Linked DNA regions of Kitasatospora sp. NBC_00315. The protein of the gene in region 1 interacts with the protein of each later gene in a pairwise test. Links are inferred from orthologs where the notes say so. Each region holds a gene or a part of one and is shown on either strand. Other genes may lie near its edges.

Evidence for each region. The genes of interacting proteins can lie anywhere in the genome.
Region 2: the proteins of nth (region 1) and aceE interact in binary tests that used the Escherichia coli proteins (3 or more experiments, as listed by UniProt). The link is inferred for Kitasatospora sp. NBC_00315 from one-to-one orthologs.

Annotation. Positions count from the first base shown.
Region 1 is NZ_CP108025.1:4,548,833-4,554,892, reverse strand. What follows is about bases 3,096-6,060. They hold nth (endonuclease III), read right to left. Parts: upstream 5,014-6,060; coding sequence 4,177-5,013; downstream 3,096-4,176. Other genes in these bases: OG823_RS18660 (TIGR02679 family protein), read right to left, coding at 5,126-6,060; OG823_RS18670 (CoA pyrophosphatase), read right to left, coding at 3,446-4,180; OG823_RS18675 (MarP family serine protease), read right to left, coding at 3,096-3,336. Outside these bases: OG823_RS18690 (alpha/beta fold hydrolase), read left to right, coding at 1-607; OG823_RS18685 (hypothetical protein), read left to right, coding at 825-1,034; OG823_RS18680 (metal-dependent hydrolase), read right to left, coding at 1,084-1,785; more of OG823_RS18675, read right to left, coding at 2,152-3,095. UniProt on the Escherichia coli protein: DNA repair enzyme that has both DNA N-glycosylase activity and AP-lyase activity. The DNA N-glycosylase activity releases various damaged pyrimidines from DNA by cleaving the N-glycosidic bond, leaving an AP (apurinic/apyrimidinic) site.
Region 2 is NZ_CP108025.1:5,783,803-5,789,379, forward strand. The notes cover bases 1-3,308. They hold aceE (pyruvate dehydrogenase (acetyl-transferring), homodimeric type), read right to left. Parts: upstream 2,952-3,308; coding sequence 201-2,951; downstream 1-200. Other genes in these bases: OG823_RS24100 (deoxyribodipyrimidine photo-lyase), read right to left, coding at 1-59. In the rest of the region: OG823_RS24110 (DUF3052 domain-containing protein), read left to right, coding at 3,562-3,999; OG823_RS24115 (peroxiredoxin), read left to right, coding at 4,232-4,690; OG823_RS24120 (TerD family protein), read left to right, coding at 4,937-5,512. UniProt on the Escherichia coli protein: Component of the pyruvate dehydrogenase (PDH) complex, that catalyzes the overall conversion of pyruvate to acetyl-CoA and CO(2).

The DNA of each region.
Region 1 (6,060 bases):
CGCGCACCTGGTCGGGCATGCCACGGGCGGCACGCTGGCCTGGGTCGCGGCCGTGATGCGGCCCTCGGTGATCCAGAGCCTGACCGCCGTCTCCGCGGCGCACCCGAGGGACCTCCGGCGAGCGCTGCTCACCGACCGCCGGCAGCTGGCGGCCTTCGAGCACGTGCTGAGCTTCCAGCGGCCGTGGATACCGGAACGCCGTCTGGTCGCCGACGACGCCGCACAGGTCGGCCGGTACCTCGACGCCTGGACCGGACCGAATCGGCTGGAACCTGCCGCTGTCGACGCCTACCGACAGGCCATGCAGATCCCCAGCACCGCGCACTGCTCGATCGAGCCGTACCGCTGGCTGATGCGCTCGATGGCCCGCCCGGACGGCATCCAGTTCGCCCGCCGCATGAAGAAGCCGATCACCGCGCCCACCCTGCACATCCAGGGCGCCGCCGACCCGGTGCTGCTCTCGCACACCGCGCTCGGGGGGGGCGAGTACGTGTCGGCCCCCTACCGGTGGCGGCTGCTGCCGGGTGTCGGGCACTTCCCGCACGAGGAGGCACCGGAGCAGTTCTCGGCGGAGCTGATCGACTGGATCGGGCAGCACAAGAACTGAGGTCCCGGGGCGCCGGGACCGGGAGACCGGGAGCACGCACCGGACACCGGGACAGGGACCCCAGGGCCCCGGGACGCCGGGACAGGGACGCCGGGACACCGGGACAGGGACGCCGGGACCTCAACATCGGTCGCATAGGGCTCATATGACAATTGCATAGGCCAATTCGGTCCCCGTGGGGCGATTACTCCAACCGGCCCACGGGCATCCATCCGGTATGACCTGGATGCCCGATCGCAGCGCAGTGCCGCGCAGCCGACGCCGCAGCAGTTCGCAGAGCCTCGCCCACCGCTCCGAGCGGACGGACGACCTCGGCTACGACGGGCCGGAGCTCCGGCAGCGGTCGGGCCCCCGGCAACTCGGTATCCCACGGATCATCGGCCGCCGCGCCCGCTGGGTCGGCGCACGGCTGCGGCGCGAGGCCTGAAGGCCCCGCGCCGCAGCGTTCGTCGTCGTTCCGGTACTGCCGGATCAGGTCAGCCGAGAACGCCCGGCGACACCGCCGTGAACCAGAGCAGCGCGAAGGTCGCCACCGACATGATCGGCACCAGTATCTTGGTCTCGACGTTGTTGCCGCTGCGCTTGATCAGCACCACCTCGTAGCGCTCCTTGTGCGGCCAGAGCAGCGGCGCGCCCTTCTTGGTGAGGCAGTCGCCCAACAGGTGGGCCAGCGTGCCCAGGGCGACGGCGTACGGCAGCCAACCGGGCGCGCTCGGCATCCACTTGTTCAGTCCGGCCGTGCCGAGCGCGGCAAGACCGATGATGGTGACCCACATCGTCGGGCCGTCGCCGGGCGGGTGCAGCCGTAGCGCCCGGATCGCCAGGGCGAGCAGCACGAAGGTGAGGCCGAGGGTGAAGTAGCGCCCGACGAAGGTCACTCCCGCCCAGCTGCCCGCACCCATCAGCGCCACGAACAGCAGCGAGTGGGTGGCGTGCCGGTGACCGCCGGACACCCAGGCGACGAAGCGGCAGATCACCTTGGAGATCGGGCCGAGGAAGTTGGCGATCGTCCCGTCGTGGTGGTCGAGGTCCGGCAGCAGGGCCGCACCGGCGCAGAGCACCGTGCCCATCAGGATGTCCGCCGGCTGGAGCGTCGTGTGCAACAGCAGCGGCGGAAGGAACGGCGCGGAGGCCGCGTACAGCATCGCGCCGCTGACCGCGTGCGAGTGACCCATCATGACGCGCTCTCCATCATGTCGCTGCCTGACCTCCCGTCGGGGCCCCACCGCCGCCGCCCGGTTGGACCGTACGGGTGAGCCGGGCCGACGGTACCAGGAGCGCCTGACAACCCGCCGATTCCGGCTGCGGAACCGGCCTACCCCGGCCCCGGGCGCCGACACCACCCTCACCGCCAACGCCAACGCCGCCGCCGCCGACGCCGACACCACCCTCACCGCCAACGCCGCCGCCGCCGACGCCGTCACCACCCTCACCGCCGCCGCCGACGCCACCGGATCAGCCCGACCAGCCGGACCAGCCGAAGGCGCGCAGGCCCGATCAGCCGAAGAAGGTGAGCGAACCGGAGAAGGCCGGCGGGCCGGCGGTCAGAGCGCGCAGCCCTCGGTGTCCACCCGGGCCGTGGCCGTGGTGCCCTGGGTGGCGTCCTCGCGGACCTCGGCGGCGGTGAGCACGTACCCGGTGTCCGCGCTGTCCAGCGACTTGGCGAAGACCACGCCGTACACCTGGCCGTCCGGCGAGAGCAGCGGCCCGCCGCTGTTGCCCTGGCGGACCAGCGAGCGCACCGAGTACACGTCGCGGACGACCTGGCCGCGGTGGTAGATGTCCGGGCCGTTGGCCTGGATCCGGCCCCGGATGCGGGCCGGCTGCACGTTGAACGCACCGTTCTCGGGGAAGCCCGCGACGATCGCGCTGTCGTTGGTCCGGGCGTCCCCCGCGAAGGTCAACGGGGGCGCCGAGAGCTTCGGGACGTCCAGGATCGCGATGTCGCGCTGCCAGTCGTAACGGACCACGGTCGCGTCGTACAGCTGCCCGGTACCGCCGATCTGGACGGTCGGCTCGTCGACACCGCCGACCACGTGGGCGTTGGTCATCACCCGGTGCGGGGCGAAGACGAATCCGCTGCCCTCCAGTGTCTTGCCGCAGGAGGTGGCGGTGCCGACCACCTTCACCAGCGACTGCCGGGCCCTCGCCACCCCCGGGCTGGCGGCCAGTGCCGGGTCCGGCGGCGAGACCTCGGTGATCGGCTCGTGCTCGAAGGGGTTGAACACCTGCGGGAAGCCGTTGCGGGCGAGCGCCTTGGAGAAGTCGGAGAACCAGTTCGGCGCGTCACCGGGCAGCGCGTCCTGGACGCCGCTGAGCACGGAGGAGGTCCGCACCTGCTTGGAGACGGTCGGCAGTGACGTTCCGGCCAGCGCGGAGCCGATCAACCAGGCCACCAGCAGCATCGAGATCACGTTGACCACCGAGCCGCCCGCCGCGTCCAGCACCTTGGCCGGTCGGCGGTCGATGTGGCCGCGCAGCTTCCATCCGAAGTGCGTGGTGACCGCCTGCCCGATCGCCGCCAGCACGATCACCACCACGACCGCGACCACCGAGGCGGTGGTGCCGGGGCCGATGTGGCTGAGCAGGAAGGGGAGCAGCTGGACGGCGACCAGACCGCCGCCGAGGAACCCGAGGACCGACATGACGCCCACCACGAAGCCCTGCCGGTATCCGGACACGGCGAAGCCGACGGCGGCGGCGATCAACAGCAGATCCAGGACGTTCACCCGGACACCCTCCCACGGCCTCGTGCCGGGTCGGCACCTGGCTCGGTGACCCGCTCCTGCCCCGCCCGCCATCCGTACAACCGTGGAGAGGGTACGCGGGGGCCGGTGGCTACCCCGCGGCGGGCGTGTCGCGCAGCAGTCCCTGGACGCGCGCCCGGTCGGCCCCGGCGAGCCCCAGCGCCTCGTCCGACAGGGACAGCACCCGGGCCGGCTCCCAGGGCCGCTCCAGACCGCTGTGGTGCAGCATCCGGTCGATCACCCCGGCCGTGAACCCCCAGACCAGCCGCTCGGACACGGTGAAGGCGGGCCCGGTGTAGCCGGACGGATGCCGGAGCCTGGCCCGGTTCGCCGGATCGGTGAGCTCGGCGATCGGGACCCGGAACACCGCCCCGGTCTCGGCCTGGTCCACCGGCGCCACCGGGCTCTCCCGCCGCCACCAGCCGAGCACCGGCGTGACGATGAAGCGGCTGACCGGGATGTAGAGCGCGGGGAGCGTGGCGAAGACCTGCACACCGGTCGGATCCAGCCCGGTCTCCTCCCACGCCTCGCGCAGCGCCGCCGCGACCGGCCCCGCGCCGTGCGGATCGCCGTCCGCCGGATCCAGCGCACCCCCGGGGAAGGAGGACTGCCCCGCGTGCGATCGCAGGGACCGGGCCCGCTCGATCAGCAGTAGATCCGGGCCGGTCGGCCCCTCGCCGAACAGCATCAACACCGCCGACGGCCGGCCGCCCTCGGCGGGCGGCAGGTACCGGCTCAGCTGCTCGGGCCGGACCGTCTCGGCCGCGTCCCGGACGGGCAGCAGCCAGGACGGCAGCCCGTCCCGATCGATCAGCGTGGAGGTCACGCGACCTCCTCCTGCCCGCCGCCCGCGGCGGCGGCCGGCTGCCCGGGGTAGTCGGCCGGCGGCCGCAGCCGCTGCCCGGGCTGACCGCCCAGCTCGTACTTCAGCAGCTTGCGCGCCTTCTCCGGATCGGTCTCGCCCTCTCCGTACGACGGGCAGAGCGGCGCGATCGGGCAGGCCCCGCAGGCCGGCTTCCGGGAGTGGCAGACCCGCCGTCCGTGGAACACCACGCGGTGCGAGAGCATCGTCCACTCGGACTTCGGGAAGATCTCCGCGACGACCGCCTCGACCTTCACCGGATCCTCCTCGGCCGTCCAGCCGAAACGGCGCGCGAGCCGGCCGAAGTGCGTGTCGACGGTGATCCCCGGTACGCCGAACGCGTTCCCCAGGACGACGTTTGCCGTCTTGCGGCCGACCCCGGGCAGGGTGACCAGATCCTCCAGCCGCCCGGGCACCTCGCCGCCGAAGTCGTCGCGCAGCGCCGCCGACAGCCCCAGCAGCGACCGTGCCTTGGCCCGGAAGAAGCCGGTCGGCCGGATGATCTCCTCCAGCTCCTCCGGCACGGCGGCCGCCATGTCCTCCGGAGTGGGGTACTTCGCGAACAGGGCCGGCGTGGTCTGGTTCACCCGAAGGTCCGTCGTCTGCGCCGACAGCACCGTCGCCACCAGCAGCTCGAACGGCGACTCGAAGTCCAGCTCCGGATGCGCGTACGGGTACAGCTCCGCCAGCTCCCGGTTGATCTTCCGGGCGCGTCGCACCATCGCCAGCCGCGACTCCGGTTTCCTCGGCTTCACCGCTGGTCTGGCTACGGTCGTCCGGGCCTTGCTCTCTGCCATGAAGGCAGGTTACGCCGGATGGCAGCGGTCCCACGTGAGATCTCCGGGTCAGGCCGGATGACGGCATCAGCAGCGACCGCGCTGCGGTGGGCCACGCCTGGGCCGGCCGCTTTCAGCGCGCGGCGTGTCCCAGGTCGCCGAGAAGGGCGGTGAGCACCAGCTCCTCCTCGATCCGGCGGCCGGCCCGGCCGAGTTCGATGGCGAGGCGCGGGTCCCACGGGGTCTCGGCGGCGCTGCCGGCCAGGGGCCCGGTGTGCGGGTGGGCGGTGAGGGCCGCCCGGTAGTCGTCGGCGGTGTACCGCCACGGGGTCCACGGCACGTGGGACAGGAGGCGGGTGGCGATGCGGACGCCGCCCCAGTCGAAGTCGCCGTGGTAGCGCAGGGCCCATCCGGCGTCGGCGTAGAGGCGGAGCAGCCGGAGGGCGGCCGTACTGGGCTGGCCCTGGAGGCAGACCAGAGGAGGGGATCCAGCACCCAGCAGGTCTGCGGCCGCGAGCATGACCGCGGGGTTCTCGCAGACGTACGCCACCCCGCCCTGATGCGGTCGCGGAGCGTCCCGCAGGAGCTGGCGGAGGGTCAGCACGGCGGGCTGGCCGGCGGCGGCCAGGGCGGTCAGCGCGCGGCCGGTGGCGGTGTGATCGTCGCCGGGCAGGTTGAGCGCAAGAGCCTGTGAGGAGAGTTCGTCCAGCAGGAGCCCGGCGGTGGCCCAGGTGTCTCGGCGCCGGCCGGCCCCGGACCCGGGCGGTGTGCCGGTGAGGGCGCGGACCGCGTCCAGGGTGAGGGTGGCGAGCGGCCCGTGGTCGAGGGCGTGGGCGTCGCCGGCGGTGTGGGCGGCGAAGGTGCTGAGGGACTGCGGTGGTGAGAGCGGCAGACGCGGGAGGATCCGCGCGAGCGTGGCGAGGAGCGGTGCCGCCTCCCCGGGGGTGCGGGCGAGGCGGCGGACCAGACCGGTGGCGTGCAGGTCCCGGTACCAGTCGGCGAGCTCGGTCCGGGTGGCGACGGCGTCCCACAGGGGTGCGAAGGCTTCGTCCCACGCTCGGCTCAGCT
Region 2 (5,577 bases), 1.2 Mb from region 1 along the record:
AGCACGGGGTTGTCGTGCAGCCGGAGATCCTGGGTGAGGAGCGCGATGGAGGGCGACATGCCCCATGGCTATCGCCACCGTGCCCGCCGGCCGGCCCGACACGCCCGGCGAACACCAGTACGCCGAGGAGTGCCGCCGAGCGGGGAACGCCGAAGGGCCGGACCCCCGAAGGGGTCCGGCCCTCGTGGAGAGCTACCGGATCAGGCGTCGCCGCCGGCGGCGCCCGGGTCGGCGGAGGCGACGTCGAGCAGCTGGTAGCGGTCGATCGCCTCCTTCAGCGCGCTGCGGTCGACCTTGCCCTGCTTGGCGAGCTCGGTGAGCACGCTCAGGACCACCGACTGGGCGTCGATGTGGAAGAACCGGCGGGCGGCGCCACGGGTGTCGGCGAAGCCGAAGCCGTCCGCACCCAGCGACTGCCACTGGCCCGGCACCCAGCGCGAGATCTGGTCCGGCACGGCGCGCATCCAGTCGGACACGGCGACGAACGGGCCCTCGGCACCGGTGAGCTTCTGCGTCACGTACGGGACGCGCTGCGGCTCCTCCGGGTGGAGCAGGTTGAACTCCTCGGTCTCCACCGCGTCGCGGCGCAGCTCGTTCCAGGAGGTCGCCGACCAGACGTCGGCCTTGACGTTCCACTCCTCGGCGAGGATCCGCTGGGCCTCCAGGGCCCACGGCACCGCCACACCCGAGGCGAGGATCTGGGCCGGGATCTGGCCGGCGGTCGCCGGGGCGTACCGGTGCAGACCCTTGAGGATGCCGTCGACGTCGACGTTCTCGGGCTCGGCCGGCATCTTGTACGGCTCGTTGTAGAGCGTGATGTAGTAGAAGACGTCCTCGCCGGTCGGGAACCGGGCCGAGGAGCCGTACATCCGCCGGATGCCGTCCTGCATGATGTGCGCGATCTCGAAGCCGTACGCGGGGTCGTACGCGACGACGCCCGGGTTGGTCGAGGCGAGCAGGTGCGAGTGGCCGTCCGCGTGCTGCAGACCCTCACCGGTCAGCGTGGTGCGGCCCGCCGTGGCGCCCATCACGAAACCGCGGGCCAGCTGGTCGGCCATCTGCCAGAACTGGTCGCCGGTGCGCTGGAACCCGAACATCGAGTAGAAGACGTACACCGGGATCAGCGGCTCGCCGTGCGTGGCGTACGAGGAGCCGGCGGCGATCAGCGAGGCGGTGCAGCCGGCCTCGGAGATGCCGTCGTGCAGCATCTGGCCGGTCGGCGACTCCTTGTAGGCGAGCAGCAGATCGCGGTCGACCGACTCGTAGGTCTGGCCGAGCGGGTTGTAGATCTTCGCCGACGGGAAGAGCGAGTCCATGCCGAAGGTGCGGTACTCGTCGGGCGCGATCGGCACGAAGCGGTTGCCGATGCCCTTGTCCCGCATGAGGTCCTTCAGCACCCGGACGAACGCCATGGTGGTGGCGATGGTCTGGTTGCCGGAGCCCTTCTTGACCGCCTTGTAGGCCTCGTCGCCCGGGAGCTCCAGTTTGCGCGGCCGCACCTTGCGGGTCGGCATGTAGCCGCCCAGCTCCTTGCGGCGGTCGTGCATGTACTGGATCTCTTCGGAGTCCTTGCCCGGGTGGTAGTAGGGCGGGTAGCCCTCGTCGAGCTGCTTGTCCGTGATCGGCAGGTGCAGCCGGTCGCGGAAGCGCTTGAGGTCCTCGGTGGTGAGCTTCTTCATCTGGTGGGTCGCGTTGCGGCCCTCGAAGTTCGGCCCGAGCGTCCAGCCCTTGACGGTCTGGGCGAGGATCACGGTCGGCTGGCCGGTGTGCTCGCGGGCCGCCTTGAACGCCGCGTACACCTTGGCGTGGTCGTGGCCGCCGCGACCCAGGTGCTGGATCTGCTGGTCGGTCATGTCCTCGACCATCTTGCGCAGCCGCAGGTCCCCACCGAAGAAGTGGTCGCGGATGTAGCCGCCGGTCTCGGTGGCGTACGTCTGGAACTGGCCGTCCACCGTGGTGTTCAGCTTGTTGACCAGGACGCCGTCGCGGTCCTGCGCGAGCAGCGGGTCCCAGCTGCGGTCCCAGATGAGCTTGATCACGTTCCAGCCGGCGCCGCGGAACTGCGACTCCAGCTCCTGGATGATCTTGCCGTTGCCGCGGACCGGGCCGTCCAGGCGCTGCAGGTTGCAGTTGACCACGAACGTCAGGTTGTCCAGGCCCTCGCGCGCCGCCAGCGACAGCTGGCCGAGCGACTCGGGCTCGTCCATCTCGCCGTCGCCGAGGAAGGCGTACACGTGCGAGTCGGAGGTGTCCTTGATGCCGCGGTGCTCCAGGTAGCGGTTCATCCGCGCCTGGTAGATCGCACCGAGCGGGCCGAGGCCCATCGAGACGGTCGGGAACTCCCAGAAGTCCGGCATCAGCCGCGGGTGCGGGTAGCTGGACAGACCGTAGGGAGCCTTCGACTTCTCCTGGCGGAAGGCGTCGAGCTGCTGCTCGCTGAGCCGGTCCAGCAGGAAGGCGCGGGCGTAGATGCCGGGGGAGGCGTGGCCCTGGAAGAAGATCTGGTCGCCGGACTCGCCGTCCGCGTCCTTGCCCCGGAAGAAGTAGTTGAAACCCACGTCGTAGAGCGACGCGGACGAGGCGAAGGTGGCGATGTGCCCACCGACGCCGATACCCGGGCGCTGCGCCCGGGAGACCATCACGGCCGCGTTCCAGCGGGTCGCGTTGAGGACCTTGCGCTCGATCTCCTCGTTGCCGGGGAAGAAGGGCTCGTCCTTGGTCGCGATGGTGTTGACGTAGTCCGTGCTGCGCATCTCGGGCACGGCGACACGCTTCTCGCGGGCGCGCTCGATCAGGCGGAGCATCAGGTAGCGGGCGCGCTCGCGCCCCCGCTCGTCGATGGCCGCGTCAAGCGACTCCAGCCATTCCGCGGTCTCCTCGGGATCGAAGTCCGGGACCTGACTCGGAAGGCCGCCAATGATGATCGGGTTGCGATCGGATCCGGAAGCCACGCTGTTCCTTCACTGTCGGTCGAAACTAGAGGTGTGTCGCGCCGCCTCCATCGTGTACCGCAACTCGGAGATCCGTCATCTCTACCGATGGGTAACCGTTCCGCCTGGTGGGCGGGCCGGTCAGAAGGCGCGCCGAGCAGGCTCCATTGCCTGTCCCGCGCCCCTCCGGGTGTTACGAAGAGGTGGTCCGACCTTTACCTGCTGTGCCTGCTGTGTCTGCACTCCCGATTCGGGGGTACAGGCTCTCCAGGCCTCCAGGCACCCTTCCGTCCGATGGGCGGACGGTCGGGCTGAGGGCCAACTGGAGACTCTACGCCCGCCGGTACACCTGTTCCGAATGCCGTTCGCATCTCGGGCAGGTGTACGCGCCGGTAGGCCGGTCGGGTGTGCCGGAGCGACACCCTGCCGACACCCGTCGGTCGCGTGCCGGACCGGTGCGGAAAGGGGCAAAAGGGTGTGATTACCGACACGTCGACCGGCGTGTCCTGCCACAGAACGTCAACCTTTGGGTGGGATCGAGGGTCGGGTACTTGCGCGAACCGCCGCGTCCGTGTGGACTACGGCCACAGCCTCGGCATGGATGCCGAGCCGAATACTGGAGGTTATTCCCGTGAGCGCGACCGCGGACCCCGCGGACAAGTCCAACCCGGCGCACCGTCTCGGCTTCGAAGAGGGCCAGATCGTCCAGGAGCTCGGGTACGACGATGACACTGACCAGGATCTCCGCGAAGGCATTGAGGAGATCACCGGTACGGATCTCGTCGACGAGGACTACGACGACGTCGCCGACGCCGTTCTGCTGTGGCACCGCGAGGAGGACGGGGATCTGACCGATGCCCTCGTCGACGCCCAGGAATACCTCGCCGAAGGCGGTCTGGTGTGGCTGCTGACCCCCAAGACGGGCCGTGACGGGCACGTCGAGGCCCACGAGATCGCGGACGCCGCCAAGACCGCCGGCCTCTCCCAGACGAGCTCGGTGACCGTCGCCAAGGACTGGGCGGGCACCCGTCTGGCCACCCCGAAGGCGGCGAAGTCGGGCAAGCGCTGAGCATCGGACGACCTTTCGGGCCGGGCCCCGCTGGAGCTTTCTCCAGCGGGGCCCGGCCTTTCGGGTGCCCGGGCTGTGGGTGTCGCCGGGGGAGTTGTTCGCCGAGGGCGAAAGCGGCTCGGTGCGGGGCCGGGCCGCTCACCCGTTCGGCCCAACGGCCTCGAACGAATGCGAGGATGTGCACGGCCGCGCCCGCAGAGCGGCCGATCCGCGTCAGAAAGGACCCTCCGTCATGGCCATCGAGGTCGGCACCCAGGCTCCGGATTTCGAGCTCAAGAACCAGCACGGAGAGCTCGTGAAGCTCTCCGACCTCCAGGGCGAGAAGAACGTCGTCCTGGTGTTCTACCCGTTCGCCTTCACCGGTGTCTGCACCGGCGAGGTGTGCGCGATCCAGAAGGAGCTGCCGCGCCTGCAGAACGACGACGTGCAGGTCCTGGCGGTCTCCAACGACTCGCCGTTCACGCTGCGCGTCTTCGCCGACCAGGAGGGCCTGGAGTACCCGCTGCTCTCGGACTTCTGGCCGCACGGTGAGGTCTCCCGCGCGTACGGCGTCTTCGACGAGGAGAAGGGCTGCGCGGTGCGCGGCACCTTCGTGATCGACAAGGCCGGCCTGGTCCGCTGGTCGATCGTGAACGGCCTGCCGGACGCCCGCGACGAGCAGGAGTACCTGAAGGTGCTCGGCGCGCTCTGATCCGCCGCAGGGCCCGCGGACGCCGCCGCGGGCCCCGGCGGGCCGCCCCGGTGACACCCTCCGGGCACCTCCGGCGAACGCGTGACGAGGCCCGTCGCCCACGTCTTGGGCCCGGTCACTGCGCAGGACGGGAACCCGGCACTACGATCGGGCCGTTGGCAGGTCAGAGGCGCTCCGGTCGAGGCCGGCCGCTTCGGACCGCACCACGGGGGCACCACGGGGTGCCTCCCGAATCTTGGAGGACCAGTGGGTGTCAGCCTGAGCAAGGGCGGCAATGTCTCCCTCACCAAGGAGGCGCCTGGCCTGACCGCCGTGATCGTCGGACTTGGCTGGGACGTCCGCACCACCACCGGCACGGACTTCGACCTGGACGCCAGCGCACTGCTGTGCAACGAGGCCGGCCGGGTGGACGGGGACGGCAACTTCGTCTTCTTCAACAACCTCAAGAGCCCGGAGGGATCGGTCGAGCACACCGGCGACAACCTCACCGGCGAGGGCGAGGGCGACGACGAGCAGATCAAGGTCAACCTGGCGACCGTCCCGGCCGCGGTGTCCAAGATCGTGTTCCCGGTCTCCATCTACGACGCCGAGAACCGGACCCAGAACTTCGGCCAGGTCCGCAACGCGTTCATCCGGGTGGTGAACCAGGCCGACAACAAGGAGCTGGCCCGCTACGACCTCTCCGAGGACGCCTCGACCGAGACCGCGATGGTCTTCGGCGAGCTGTACCGCAACGGGGCCGAGTGGAAGTTCCGTGCCATCGGCCAGGGCTACGCCTCCGGCCTGCGCGGCATCGCGCAGGACTTCGGCGTCAACGTCTGACCCTGCCGACCGGGTGACCGCGCCGGCGACCGGGCGCGGGCCGGGACGGTGGTACGACGGCTCCG